Regions from separate parts of the Variovorax sp. GW822-FHT04E09 genome, predicted to be linked through region 2. Evidence: riboswitches for the same ligand, from Rfam matches in the RefSeq annotation. Region 2 holds a riboswitch; the other holds the start of a gene.

Region 1 (7,254 bases), on a different contig from region 2:
GTACTCGCTCACCGGCACGCAGCTGCAGAACAGGTTGCGGTCGCCGTAGACGTTGTCGACGCGCCCGATCGGCGGCCAGTACTTGGCCTGCTTGAGTGCGGCCAGCGGGAACGCGCCGAGTTCGCGCGAGTACGGGTGGCTCCACTCCGTGCCGAGCAGGCTGGCGGCGGTGTGCGGCGCGTGCTTGAGCGGGTTGTCGTCCTTCGACCAGACGCCTTCTTCGACGCGGCGGATCTCGCCGCGGATGGCGATCATCGCGTCGACGAAGCGGTCGAGCTCGGCCAGCGGTTCGCTTTCGGTGGGCTCCACCATCAGCGTGCCGGGCACGGGGAAGCTCAGCGTGGGCGCGTGGAAGCCGTAGTCGATGAGGCGCTTGGCCACGTCTTCGGCGGTGACGCCGCTGGTGTCCTTGAGCGGACGCAGGTCGAGGATGCACTCGTGCGCGACGTGGCCGTTGGGGCTCGCGTACAGCGTGGGGTAGTGGTCCTTCAGGCGGGCGCTGATGTAGTTGGCGCTGAGGATGGCCGTTTCGGTCGCGGCCTGCAGGCCCTTGGCACCCATCATGCGGCAGTACATCCAGCTGATCGGCAGCACGGCCGCGTTGCCCAGCGGCGCGGCCGACACGGCGCCCACGCCGTTCGAGGGCACGCCGGCCGTGGCGTGGCCCGGCAGGTAGGGCACGAGGTCTTCGACCACGCAGACCGGGCCGACGCCCGGGCCGCCGCCGCCGTGCGGGATGCAGAAGGTCTTGTGCAGGTTCAGGTGGCTCACGTCGCCGCCGAACTCGCCCGGCGCGGCCACGCCGACCAGCGCGTTCATGTTGGCGCCGTCGACGTACACGCGGCCGCCGTGCTCATGCACGAGCTCGCACAGTTCCTTCACGCGCGTTTCGAACACGCCGTGCGTGCTGGGGTAGGTGATCATCACGGCGGCCAGGTGGGCGCTGTGCTTTTCGCAGGCGCGCTTGAGGTCGTCCATGTCGACGTTGCCCTGCGCGTCGCAGGCCGTCACCACCACCTGCAGGCCCACCATCTGGGCGCTGGCCGGGTTGGTGCCGTGCGCCGACGAGGGAATCAGGCAGATGTTGCGGTGGCCCTGGCCCTTGGCTTCATGGAAGGACTTGATGGCCAGCAGGCCCGCGTACTCGCCCTGAGAACCCGCGTTGGGCTGCAGGCTGATGCCCGCGTAGCCGGTCGCTTCGCACAGCCAGGCGCGCAGCTGCGCGTCGAGCTGGGCGTAGCCCTGCAGCTGGTCGGCGGGCGCGAAGGGGTGGATGTTCGCGAACTCGGGCCAGGTGATGGGGATCATCTCGCTGGTCGCGTTCAGCTTCATGGTGCAGCTGCCCAGCGGGATCATGCTACGGTCGAGCGCGAGGTCCTTGTCCGACAGGCTGCGGATGTAGCGCAGCATCGCCGTTTCGCTCTTGTGGGTGTTGAACACCGGGTGCGTGAGGAAGGCGCTGGTGCGGCGCAGGTCCTCGGGAATCAGCGGCGTGGTGCTGGCGGCCAGTTCGTCGAAGCGCGGCATCGCGGTGCCGGCGGGCACGAACAGGGCCCACAGGGTCTCGATGTCGGCGCGCGTGGTGGTTTCGTCCAGCGAGATGCCCAGGTGCTGCTGCAGGCGCTGGCGCAGGTTGACGCCGCCGGCCTGCGCGCGTTCGATGATCGCGGCCGTGTCGTCGCCGGTGCGGATCGTGAGCGAGTCGAAGGCGGTGGTGTTCACCGGCTCGCGGCCCATCTGCGACAGGCCCTTGGCGAGGATGGCGGTGAGCACGGCCACGCGCTGTGCGATGCGCGTGAGGCCGTCGGGGCCGTGGTACACGGCGTACATGCTGGCGACCACGGCCGGCAGCACCTGTGCGGTGCAGATGTTCGAGGTGGCCTTCTCGCGGCGGATGTGCTGCTCGCGCGTCTGCAGCGCGAGGCGGTAGGCGGGCTGGCCGTGCGTGTCGACGCTCACGCCGACGAGGCGGCCGGGCAGCGAGCGCTTGAACGAATCGCGGCAGGCGAGGTAGGCGGCATGCGGGCCGCCGTTGCACAGCGGCATGCCCAAGCGCTGCGTGGTGCCGCAGACGATGTCGGCATCGAACTCGCCGGGGGCGACCAGCAGCGTCAGCGCCAGCAGGTCGGCCGCGACGATGAAGGCGGCGTCGCACTGGTGCGCGTGCCCTGCGAGCGGGCGCAGGTCGTGCACGTGGCCGGTGGTGGCCGGGTACTGCGCGAGCACGCCGAAGAACTCGCCGCTCACCATCAGGTGCGGCAGCGTTTCCGACACGGTGCTCACCTTGACCTCGATGCCCAGCGGCGCGGCGCGCGTCTTGATGACTTCGATGGTCTGCGGATGGCAGTCGCCCGAGACCAGGAACACGTTGCTCTTGCTTTTCACGCTGCGCTTGGCGAGCGTCATCGCCTCGGCGGCGGCCGTGGCTTCGTCGAGCATCGAGGCGTTGGCGATGGCCATGCCCGTGAGGTCGCACACCATCGTCTGGAAGTTGAGCAGGGCTTCCATGCGGCCCTGCGAGATCTCGGCCTGGTAGGGCGTGTAGGCGGTGTACCAGGCGGGGTTCTCCAGGATGTTGCGCAGGATCACGCCCGGCGTGTGGGTGCCGTAGTAGCCCTGGCCGATGAAGCTCTTGAACACCTTGTTCTTCGACGCCAGCGTCTTCAGCTCGGCCAGCGCGTCGGCCTCGGTGACCGGCGCGGGCAGGCGCATCGGCCGGGCGCGGCGGATGGCCGCTGGCACGATGCCGTCGATGAGCTCCGCGCGCGTTTCCGAGCCGATCACCGGCAGCATGCGCGCCTCGTCCGCTGCATCGATGCCGATGTGGCGGGCGAGGAATTCTTCGGCGTTCTCTAGTTCTTGCAAAGAGGGAAGGGCGGGAATCGGCATGGCGGTGAAGGCTCGGGGAGAAGGAACGAAGGTGCGAGGAAACGGCTGCTGTTCAGCGGATCAGGATTCGGCGGCGAACTTGTCGTAGCTGGCGGCGTCGAGCAGGGCGTCGAGCTGCGCGGGCTCGCTCAGCTTGACCTTGAAGAACCAGCCGGCAGCCAGCGGGTCGCTGTTGGCCAGCGACGGGTCGGCGCGCAGCGCTTCGTTCACTTCGGTGATCTCGCCCGACACGGGCATGAACACATCGGCGGCGGCCTTCACCGACTCGACCACACCGGCGACTTCGCCCTGCGCGAAGGTCTTGCCCACTTCGGGCAGGTCGACGAACACCACGTCGCCCAGCGCGTCCTGCGCATGCACGGTGATGCCGACGGTGGCGGCGCCGCCTTCGGCCGCCACCCATTCGTGGTCCTTGGTGTATTTGATGCTCATGAAAAAACTCCTCGTGGAAAAAATGGAATCGGGGTGCAGAGCCTAGCCGGGTCTGCGGTGTTCAGTGTCGGTCAGCCGCGGTAGTAGCGGGTCGGCACGAAAGGCATCGTTGACACCTCCATCGGCACCGGCTTGCCGCGCACGATGGCCTGCACGCGCGTGCCGGGCTCGGCGAAGGCGGCGGCCACGTAGCCCATGGCCACGCAGCGGTCGGCCGTGGGGCCGAGCAGGCCGCTGGTGACGGCGCCGATGTCGTGCCCTTCGAGCGACTGCAGCAGCGTGCCGTCGCGCACCGGAATGCGTTCGAGTGCCACGAGGCCGACGCGCTTGCGCGTGAGCGTCTTGTGGTCGGTGTGGCCGGCCGCGCCCGAGGCGACGGCGGCGAGCTGGGCCAGCACCTTGGCCGCGCCCGGAAAGCCGCCTTCGCGCGCACCGCCCGCGCGACGCACCTTCTGGATCGCCCAGTTGAGCGAGGCTTCGACCGGGGTGGTGGTGGTGTCGATGTCGTTGCCGTACAGGCACAGGCCGGCTTCGAGCCGCAGCGAGTTGCGCGCGCCCAGGCCGACGGGCTTCACTTCGGGCTGCGCCAGCAGCAGGCGGGCGAGGGCGTCGGCGTCTTTTGCGGCCACCGAGATCTCGAAGCCGTCTTCGCCGGTGTAGCCGCTGCGGGTGACGAAGGCCGCGATGCCGCCGATCTGCACCGCGCCGCCGGTCATGAACACGAAGCGCTCGATGCCGGGCGACAGGCGCGCCAGCGTGGCGGCGGCCTGAGGGCCTTGCAGCGCCAGCAGCGCGTGGTCGGGCAGGGGCTGCACCTGGCAGCGCGCGCCGATCCTGGCCTGGATGTGGGCGATGTCGGCCACCTTGCAGGCGCCGTTCACGATCACGAAGAGCGAGCCATTGCCTTCGTTGAAGAACATCAGGTCGTCGAGGATGCCGCCCTCGTCGTTCAGCAGCAGGCCGTAGCGCTGCTTGCCGGCGGGCAGGTCGATCACGTCGACGGGCATCAGGGTTTCGAACGCGGCGGCGGCGTCGGGGCCGACCAGGCGCAACTGGCCCATGTGCGAGATGTCGAACAGGCCGGCCGCGTCGCGCGTGTGCTTGTGCTCGGCCATGAGGCCGGCGGGGTACTGCACGGGCATGGAATAGCCGGCGAAGGGCACCATGCGGGCGCCGAGCTCCACGTGCAGGTCGTACAGCGGGGTCTTGAGAAGTTGGGCGTCAGAAGCGGAAGAAGCAGCCACGGGGCACTCCAAAGGGGCAGTCGAAATCCATGGCTGCAACGCCACGGGCCACCCCTGCTGTCCGCTTTACCTGAGAGATTCGCCCCACGATCGGGGTTTGCTCCTTCGGTGGGCCGCATGCAATGCCACGGCCTCTCTCCAGCAAGGAAACGCCGGTGGTTGCCGGCGTCTTGTCAGTCCTTTTGCCTGAGCGTTCGGGGAACCCCTGCGCCTTCGGCGGCCCCGTCGCGCGGGGCTCTCTCCTGACCCGGCGAGTGTAGTGGATCGCGGGGCCGGGGCTGGCGGCTCAGTGCACGGTTTCGGCCGGCGGCAGCAGCTTGTCGATGCGCTCGCGCAGCGAGTCGGCGCGCTCGGGGCCGGCGGCCTTCTCGATCTCGGAGAGCATCAGCGCGGCGATGGTCAGCATGGCCTCGCGGTCGCGGGCCTCGCGCAGGGCGTCGCGCATCTGGTTGGCGAAGCGCGGGTCGCGGCGCACGAACATGCGCTCGCAGATGTCGAACAGGAACATGCGCGTGGTGGCCAGCGAGCGCTTGCCGTCGAAGCTGTCGGCCGAGGTGGCGACCTGGATCGGCTCGGCGGCGGGGACGGGCGTGGGGGCCGGTGCGGGAGGCGGCGCGACCGGGCGCGCGACCTGCAGGTAGCCGCGCTGCATCAGTCCCTGGATCGCCTGCTCGGCCTCGACGCGGCTGGGGAACAGCGGGCTGAAGTCGGTCAGCGAGCGCCGGCCGTCGGCCATGAGCAGCAGGGCGCGCTCACGCTGGCTGAGCGTGCGCTGCCCGGCCTGGAGTTCGTCGCGTGCCTTCTCGGTCTTGGTGGGGAACATGGCGGCCACAGCTTTCGGAGGTCGAAGGCTGCAGCATCGTTGCAAGTGGTGACATCTTCGTGAACCATTTGCCTTACAGGGACAAGGCGGCGCGCGTCAGTTGCCCGCGCTCTCCTTGCGGATCAGCCAGCGCGGGCCCACGCGCTGCAGCTCGAGGGTCTTGCGGTCGGTCTCGGTGAGCGCGTCGGCGCTGTAGACCTGCCGGAACTGCGCGCTGGCCGAGGTGCCCTGAACGCTGATCACCAGCCCCTCGATGCCCACGCTGATGCGCGACTTGCCCGTGATGCGGGCGCGCCGGTCGGCCTCCCAGCGCTCGCGGGTCTGGCCGCGCGCGGGGGTGAAGTCGCTCGCGTAGGCCGCGAGGTAGCGCTCCACGTCGCGCGCGGACCAGGCGGCGGCCCAGGCGCGCACGGCGCTTTCCACTTCGGCGAGGTGGGTGACGGGATTGGTGGGATTGGCGGGGGCGGCTGCTGGTGCAACGGCTGCAACGGGCGCGGCGGCCGGCGTGGCCGCGATACCGGCGGTGGCCAGCAAGCCGGCAGCGACAAGGCTGCTGCCCTGGGCGACGATTCGGTGCATGGCGTCCTTCTCTTTCCTTCTTCTTGTCTGTCAGGCTCGACGTCGAAGCTTGCGTCGATTCTGGCAGTGAAAGAGCAGGCGTGCGGCGTTGAATCGCCCACGGATTTCGGTGGTTCGTGGATCAGGGCGTGTGCACAGGACACCGGGTGCTTCCCTCCGCGAATGTCCCCCGCCTTCGGCTCCTCCTTGATTTCGCTGCGGGAAGCACCCAGTGCCCTGTGCACCGGGTGCGCGGGGCAGAGCTCAGGCCGCCGCAGCCTCGCCCGCCATCACCTGCACCGTCCGATTGCGCAGCCGCAAGGCCAGCACGGTCGCGACGCACAGCACGCACAACACCACCGTGAGCGTCACGCCGAGCCCGCGCGCATCCGACAGCAGGCCGAACAGCGGCGACACCAGCCCGCCGACCGAGAGTGCGAGACCGAGCGTGATGCCGCTGGCGGTGGCCGGGTTGCGCGGCAGGTAGTCCTGCGCGAGCGTCACCTGCGCGGCGAAGGGCAGGAACATGCTCATGCCGAGCCACGCGGTGCAGGCCAGCGCCGCGCCGGGCGTGGAGGAGAGCACGAGGCCCGCCATGGCCGGCAGCGCAAGCAGGTAGCCGCAGCGGATCGTGCCCATGCGCCCGATGCGGTCGCCGAGCCAGCCGCCGGCCAGCGTGCCCACGGCCCCTGCGGCGGTGAAGGCGGTGAGCGCCGCGGCGCCCTGGAAGGTGCTGCCGTGCAGGTCGCGCGTGATGCGCAGCGAGAGCATCGACAGCACCGTGACGTACGGGATCGACCAGCCCACGATGGTCGCCACCAGCAGGCTGAAGGCGCGCCAGTCGTTGTGCGGTTTCAGCACCTGGGCGCGGGCCTGCGCGGCGCGCGCCGCCGTGGCCGCGCGCTGGGCGGCCGCGCTGCGTCGCGCGTTGGCCGCGACCCACACCACGCCCATCGCCAGCGCGGGAATGCCCAGCAGGTAGCTGCGCGACAGGCTGCCGCCGCCGACGACCGTGGCCGCCAGCACCGGCGCGAACGAGGCGCCGATGGTGCCGCCCACCGAGAACACGCTCATCGCCTTCTGCGAGGCGCCGCCGGCCGCGCGCGCGGCCACGGTGGCGGGCGGGTGGTAGGCCGCGATGCCCAGCCCGCACAGCGCGACCGCGATCCAGGTCAGCAGGTAGCTCTGGCTCAGGCCCGCCAGCACCACGCCCAGTGCCGCCACCAGGAAACCCACGGGCACCAGCCAGGCGCGCGGGTGGCGGTCGGCGTACAGGCCGAACAGCGGCTGCACCACGCTCGACAGCCC
Region 2 (7,254 bases):
GGGCTGCTCTACATCACCGACCACTACGCGGCCGAGGCGCAGGAGATCCTCGATCACCTGAGTGCCGAATTGCCCGAGGTCACCGACTGGTCGGGCACGGTCGGCATCGGCGTGTCGGCCAACAACGCCGAGTACTTCGACGAGCCCGGCCTGAGCCTGATGCTGTGCGCGCTGCCCAGCGACCAGTACCGCGTGTTCTCGGGCGTGGCGCCGCTGGGCAGTTCCGAAATGAGCGGCTTCGAGGCGCACACCGCGCTCGTGCACGCCGACCCGGCCACGCCCGATCTGGGCGAGCTCATCGGCGAGATGGCGGGCCGCACCGACACCGGCTACCTGTTCGGCGGGCTCTCGTCCGGCCGCGGCGGGGCGCTGCAGTTCGCGGTCGGCGGCAATGGCAACATCCGCGGCCACGGTGCGGCGGGCGGTGTGTTCTCGGGCGGCTTGTCGGGCGTGGTGTTCGGCGAGGGCGTGCGGCTGGTGTCGCGTGTCACGCAGGGCTGCCAGCCGCTGCGCACGGGCGGCGCGCGCGAGCGCGAGATCACCGAGGCCGACGGTAACCTGCTGCTGTCGCTCGACGGCGAGCCGGCGCTCGACGTGTTGCTGGCCGACCTGCAGGTGTCGCTCGACCGGCCGCAGGAAGCCATCGACGCCGTGCGCAACACGCTGGTCGGCCTGGCCGACGCGGGCAGCGACGGCATCCGCCGCACCGGCGACCTGGGCGCCGACGTGCTGGTGCGCCACATCATCGGGCTCGATCCGACGCGGCGCGGCATCGCCATTGCCGACAACGCCGAGGCCGGCATGCGGCTGAGTTTCTGCCGCCGCAATGCGCAGGCGGCGCGCGCCGACCTGATGCGCATCTGCGCCGAGATCCGCGAAGAACTCGAGCCCGAAGAACAGACGCTGGCCACCGCACGCGCCGTGGCGGCGGGCGAGGCCGAGGCCGCACCGCATCCGGCGCGGCGCATCGCGGGCGCGGTGTACGTGAGCTGCTCGGGGCGCGGCGGCCCGCACTTCGGCGCACCGGGCGCCGAGCTGCAGATCGTGCGGCATGCGCTGGGCGACGTGCCGCTGGTCGGCTTCTTCGCCGCCGGCGAGATCGCGCGCCACCACCTGTACGGCTACACCGGCGTGCTGACGGTGTTCACCGCGCCGGACTGACTGACGGGAAAAAACGACGCGTGCATCCGCGCACTGTGTTCGCAGGCGCTTCGCGTCGCTAGAATCCGCCCGCTTTCTTGAATCTCTGCTGCTGCAAGAAAGAGTGATCCGCGCGCCCCGAGGCACGCGGTCGATCTCTTTCGCCCCGCCACGCGATGTGACGGGGCCCGGAAACCGACACGGTTTCCCCGAATGGAATTGCAGCCATGGGCAGACCCACCAATAGTCATTTTTCGAGACTCCAGCGCGCCTTTTCGCGCGCCCACATCGCCGTCGACTACCGCGACGGCATCTATCACCTGCGCAACGAAGCCGCGCAGGCGACCGTGCTTCTGCCGCAGAGCCTGCCGCTGGAAGAAAAAGCCGTGAGCCAGCTGCTGGCCTTCGCCAGCGTGCGCTCGCCCGACGGCGCGCACGGCGTGTGCAAGGCCTGCGCGACGCCGGACTTTCATCCGGGCTCGGTCGCGCCGGTGGGCAGCGTGGTCGCGACCGATGGCGACTTCGTGATTCCCGCCGCGGTCGGCACCGACATCAACTGCGGCATGCGCCTGCTGACCACCGGCCTCACGCTGGACCAGGTGGCGCCGCACAAGACGCAGCTGCTCGCGCGGCTCACGCGCAGCCTGCTCGACAACGGGCGCGACGTGCCGGTGCACACGGCGGCGTTTCGTGCGCTGTTCGACGAAGGGCCGGCCGCATTTTTGGACGCCGTGCGTGGCGACGGGCTCTGGGCCGCGTGCGACCGCGACCGGCTGCAGGCCGAGATCGGCGCGTGCATCGGCCTGGCGAGCTTCGGCGGGCAGTCGCGGCACGCACCGCCGGCCTACACCGGCGTGCGCCACGAGGTGTTTCGCGACCCGTGCCTGGGCACGCCGGGCAGCGGCAACCACTTCGTCGAGTTGCAGGTCGTCGACCAGGTGATGGACCGGCACGCGGCCTACCGCGCGGGCCTCAAGGCGGGCGAGGTCGTCGTGATGATCCACAGCGGCTCGCGCGACATCGGGTTCCACGTCGGCGGCCGCTGGATGGACCGCGCGCGGGCCGAGTGGCCGCAGGGCCTGCGCCATCCGAAGAGCGGGCTGTACGGCCTGGCCGGGCCGCTGGCGCAGGAGTACCTCGAAGCCATGGGTGTGGCCGCGCGCTATGCGTGGGCCAACCGCGTCGTGCTGGCCGAGCTGGTGCGCAAGGACTTCGCCGAGCTGCTGGGCGCCACGGCGTCGACGCTGGTGGTCGACGTGCCGCACAACGTCGTGCTGCGCGAGCACGGCATGAACATCCATCGCAAGGGCGCGACGCCGGCGCATGCGGGCGACCTGGCGCTGATTCCCGGGTCGATGGGCGATCACTCGTACCTCGCGACCGGGCTGGGGCATGAAGACTGGCTGTGGTCGTGCAGCCATGGGGCCGGCCGGCGCATGCGTCGGCAGGAAGTGCGCGCGATGCGGCCCGCACCCGGCGACGCCGATGCCAGCTGGCAGTGCGTGACCTTGCGCGAGGAGCGCCGCATCGAGGAGGCGCCGCAGGCCTACAAGCCGATCGGTGCGGTGATCGAGGCGCAGGAAAGCGCGGGGCTCGTCCGCTGCGCCGTGCGGCTCAAGCCCTGGGTCACGTTCAAGGCATGACCCGAGGGCGCGTGTCGTGTCAGCCCAGTGCGGGTTGCACGGCGCGCGGCGCGGGCGCCGGCATGCCGGCGAACGCGAAATCGACCTCGGGCGCCAGCCCGCTCACGATGCGCGCGATCGACTTGCCCGAGCCGCAGGCGTGCGTCCAGCCGAGCGTGCCGTGGCCGGTGTTGAGGAACAGGTTCGGCAGCTTGGTCTTGCCGATCAGCGGCACGTTGCTCGGCGTGGCCGGGCGCAGGCCGGTCCAGAACTGCGCGCGTTCGGTGTCGCCGGCGCCGGGGAAGAGCTCTTCGACGCGCCGCACGATGGCTTCGCAGCGCACGCGGTTCAGGTCGCGGTCGTAGCCGTTGAGCTCGGCCGTGCCGGCGATGCGCAGGCGGTCGCCCGACTCGGAGGTGTAGCGCGAGAACACCAGCTTGTATTCGTCGTCGGTCAGCGAGACCTGGTGCGCCTTCGACGCGTCCTTCACGGGCAGCGTCACCGAGTAGCCCTTGGCCGGGTAGATCGGCAGGCGGATGCCCAGCGGCGCGGCGTACAGCGGGCTCAGCGAACCCATCGCGAGCACGAAGGCGTCGCCGCGGATGCGCTGGAAGCGGCCTTCGTTGTCCGTCGCCTCGACGTGGTCGATGCTGCCGCCGGCTTCGCGCAGCGCGGTCACCGTGTGGCTCATGAGGAACTTCACGCCGGCCGCCTCGGCCAGCTTCACGAGCTCGCGCGCGAAACGGTTGGCGTCGCCCGACTCGTCTTCGGCGGTGTAGGTGGCGCCGGCGAGTTGGGAGCGGATGTGGGCAAGGGCGGGTTCGATCTTGATGGCTTCGTCGGCCGAGATGACCAGCCGCTCGCAGCCCAGGGCACGCATCTGCTCGGCGGGCTTGAGGGCGCCGTCGAATTCTTTTTGCGTCGTATAGAAGTGCAGGATGCCTTGCGTGCGCTGGTCATAGCTCAGGCCGGTGTCTCGACGCAATTGCTGCAACATTTCCCGGCTGTATGTACCGAGACGAACGATCTGTTCGATGTTGTGGCGGGTGCGCGCGGGGGTGCATTCGCGCAAAAACTGCAGGCCCCAGAGCCACTGGCGCATGTCGGCGCGGATGCGAAAGAGCAGCGGCGCATCTTCCTTGCCGAGCCATTGCAGCACCTTCAGCGGTGCGCTCGGATTGGCCCAGGGTTCGGCATGGCTGACCGAGATCTGGCCGCCGTTGGCGAAGCTGGTTTCGGCGGCCGGGGTGGCCTGCCGGTCGATCACGGTCACCTCGTGGCCGAGTTGCTGGAGGTAGTAGGCCGAAGTCACGCCGAGCAGGCCGGCGCCAAGAACGATCACACGCATTGCAAGTACCTTTGAGTTTGCAGCGCTTGAACGGCGGGCGTGGAGTGCTATTGAACCAATAGCAAGCAACCGGACGACCGATGTCCAAGTTGCCGCTCCCCCTGTCCTCGGTACCTGAGAGATTCACCCTGCTGCACCCGCAGCGGGTTTGCTCCTTCGGTGCGCCACATGGCGTGGCGGCTCTCCAGACGGCTGTATCGATGAGTGCAGTACTGACCCCTTGCCGAAGTTCCTGGGCGTTGCCTGGAATTTCGTCGGGCCGACCTGAGCGTTTATGGGAGTTTGCGCCTTCGGTAGGGCCTCCGTGGAGGCCCGCTCTCCTGCAATTGTTGGCGATTGTAGGCGGGCCCCGCAAGCCGGCCAAGCCCTGTACATCGGCACTTCACACCGATGGGATAATTGAATGTTGATTTTTGGTAAAGCAAACTTTTTTCTACAGGTGGGGACCTCATGATCCTGGTTACCGGCGGCGCAGGCTTCATTGGCGCCAATTTCGTACTCGATTGGATCGCACAGGGCAACGAGCCCGTCGTGAACCTCGACAAGCTGACCTACGCGGGCAACCTCGAGACCCTGGCGTCGCTCAAGGGCAACGCGAACCACGTCTTCGTGCAGGGCGACATCGGCGACAGCGCGCTGCTTGATCGCCTGCTGGCCGAGCACAAACCCCGTGCCGTTGTGAACTTTGCCGCGGAATCGCATGTGGATCGCTCGATCCACGGCCCGGAAGACTTCGTGCAGACCAACGTGCTCGGCACCTTCCGCCTGCTCGAATCGGTGCGCGGCTACTGGAACGCCCTGCCGGCCGACCAGAAGGCCGCCTTCCGCTTCCTGCATGTGTCGACCGACGAGGTCTACGGCTCGCTCTCCAAGACCGACCCGGCCTTCACCGAAGAGAACAAGTACGAGCCCAACAGCCCGTACTCGGCCAGCAAGGCCGCCAGCGACCACCTCGTGCGCGCCTGGCACCACACCTACGGCCTGCCGGTGGTCACCACCAACTGCTCGAACAACTACGGCCCGTTCCACTTCCCTGAGAAGCTGATCCCGCTGATGATCGTCAACGCACTGGCCGGCAAGAACCTGCCCGTGTACGGCGACGGCATGCAGGTGCGCGACTGGCTCTACGTGAAGGACCACTGCAGCGCCATCCGCCGCGTGCTCGAAGCCGGCAAGCTCGGCGAAACCTACAACGTCGGCGGCTGGAACGAGAAGCCCAACATCGAGATCGTCAACACCGTGTGTGCGCTGCTCGACGAACTGAGCCCCCGCGCCGACGGCAAGCCGTACAAGGAACAGATCACTTACGTCACGGACCGCCCGGGCCACGACCGTCGCTACGCCATCGATGCACGCAAGCTCGAGCGCGAACTCGGCTGGAAGCCCGCCGAGACCTTCGACACCGGCATCCGCAAGACCGTCCAGTGGTACCTCGCCAACGGCGAGTGGGTGCGCAACGTGCAAAGCGGTGCGTACCGCGAGTGGGTCGAGAAGCAGTACGACGCCGCACCTGCAAAGGCTTCCGCATGAAGTTGCTGCTGCTCGGCAAGGGTGGACAGGTCGGCTGGGAGCTGCAGCGCAGCCTCGCGCCGCTCGGCGAAGTGGTCGCGCTGGACTTCGACAGCACCGACTTCCACGCCGACTTCAGCCGCCCCGAGCAGCTGGCCGCCACGGTGCTGGCGGTGCGCCCCGACGTCATCGTCAATGCCGCCGCGCACACCGCCGTCGACAAGGCCGAGAGCGAGCCCGACTTCGCGCGCAAGCTCAACGCCACCTCGCCCGGCGTGGTGGCCGAGGCCGCGCAGCAGATCGGCGCGCTGATGGTGCATTACTCCACCGACTATGTCTTCGACGGCAGCGGCACCCGACCCTGGAAAGAAGACGACGCGACCGGTCCGCTCAGCGTGTACGGCCAGACCAAGCTCGAAGGCGAGCAGTTGGTGGCGCAGCATTGCGCGAAGCACCTGATCTTTCGCACCAGCTGGGTGTACGCCGCACGCGGCGGCAACTTCGCCAAGACCATGCTGCGCTTGGCCAAGGAGCGCGACAAGCTCACGGTCATCGACGACCAGTTCGGCGCCCCGACTGGTGCCGAGCTGCTGGCCGACATCACCGCGCACGCCATCCGCGCCACGCTGCAAGACCCGGCCAAGGCCGGGCTGTACCACGCCATCGCCGGCGGCGAGACCACATGGCACGGTTACGCGCGATTCGTGCTCGAGATGGCGCAGCAGGCTGGCGTCGAACTCAAGGCCGGCCCGCAGGCCGTGGAGGCCGTGCCCACCAGCGCCTTTCCGACGCCCGCGAAGCGGCCGCACAACTCGCGGCTCGAGACCACCAAGCTGCAGACCACCTTCGGTCTGCGCCTGCCGCCATGGCAGGAAGGCGTGGCACGCATGCTGCGCGAGACGCTCTGACCGACTGATTTTTCCTGCCCCTCACAGAAGAAGACTCCCATGACGCAACGCAAAGGCATCATCCTTGCCGGTGGCTCCGGCACCCGCCTGCACCCGGCCACGCTCGCCATGAGCAAGCAACTGCTGCCGGTGTACGACAAGCCCATGATCTATTACCCGCTGAGCACCCTGATGCTCGGCGGCATGCGCGACATCCTGATCATCAGCACGCCGCAGGACACGCCGCGCTTCCAGCAGCTGCTGGGCGACGGCAGCCAGTGGGGCATCAACCTGCAGTACGCGGTGCAGCCGAGTCCCGATGGCCTGGCGCAGGCGTTCATCATCGGCGACAAGTTCGTGGGGAACTCGCCGAGCGCACTGGTGTTGGGGGACAACATCTTCTATGGGCATGACTTTGCCCATCTGCTGTCGGACGCTGATGCGAAGCAGAGTGGTGCGACCGTGTTCGCATACCACGTGCATGACCCGGAGCGTTATGGCGTGGTGGCCTTCGATGCCAACGGCAAGGCCAGCAGCATCGAAGAAAAGCCCGTGAAGCCCAAGAGCAGCTATGCCGTGACCGGCCTGTACTTCTACGACAACCAGGTCGTCGACATCGCCAAGGCCGTGAAGCCGAGCGCGCGCGGCGAACTGGAGATCACGGCGGTCAACCAGGCGTACTTGGACCTGGACCAGCTCAACGTGCAGATCATGCAGCGCGGCTATGCTTGGCTCGATACGGGCACGC

The links. Region 2 has a riboswitch for glycine ahead of AC1RL8_RS20280 (D-amino acid dehydrogenase). Riboswitches for the same ligand answer to the same signal wherever they lie in the genome.
Region 1: another riboswitch for glycine. It lies ahead of gcvT (glycine cleavage system aminomethyltransferase GcvT); the one in region 2 lies ahead of AC1RL8_RS20280 (D-amino acid dehydrogenase).

Annotation. Positions count from the first base shown of each region.
Region 1 covers NZ_JBXAMR010000002.1:808,293-815,546, forward strand. Annotated here, with positions in the region: gene gcvP (aminomethyl-transferring glycine dehydrogenase) at 1-2,889, opposite strand, end outside; gene gcvH (glycine cleavage system protein GcvH) at 2,950-3,321, opposite strand; gene gcvT (glycine cleavage system aminomethyltransferase GcvT) at 3,393-4,565, opposite strand; glycine riboswitch at 4,613-4,717, opposite strand; glycine riboswitch at 4,730-4,820, opposite strand; gene AC1RL8_RS11195 (hypothetical protein) at 4,852-5,388, opposite strand; gene AC1RL8_RS11200 (L,D-transpeptidase Cds6 family protein) at 5,485-5,967, opposite strand; gene AC1RL8_RS11205 (MFS transporter) at 6,211-7,254, opposite strand, start outside.
Region 2 covers NZ_JBXAMR010000005.1:27,473-34,726, forward strand. Annotated here, with positions in the region: gene AC1RL8_RS20270 (FIST signal transduction protein) at 1-1,161, shown strand, start outside; gene AC1RL8_RS20275 (RtcB family protein) at 1,368-2,783, shown strand; gene AC1RL8_RS20280 (D-amino acid dehydrogenase) at 2,803-4,110, opposite strand; glycine riboswitch at 4,202-4,308, opposite strand; glycine riboswitch at 4,353-4,443, opposite strand; gene rfbB (dTDP-glucose 4,6-dehydratase) at 4,561-5,640, shown strand; gene rfbD (dTDP-4-dehydrorhamnose reductase) at 5,637-6,527, shown strand; gene rfbA (glucose-1-phosphate thymidylyltransferase RfbA) at 6,567-7,254, shown strand, end outside.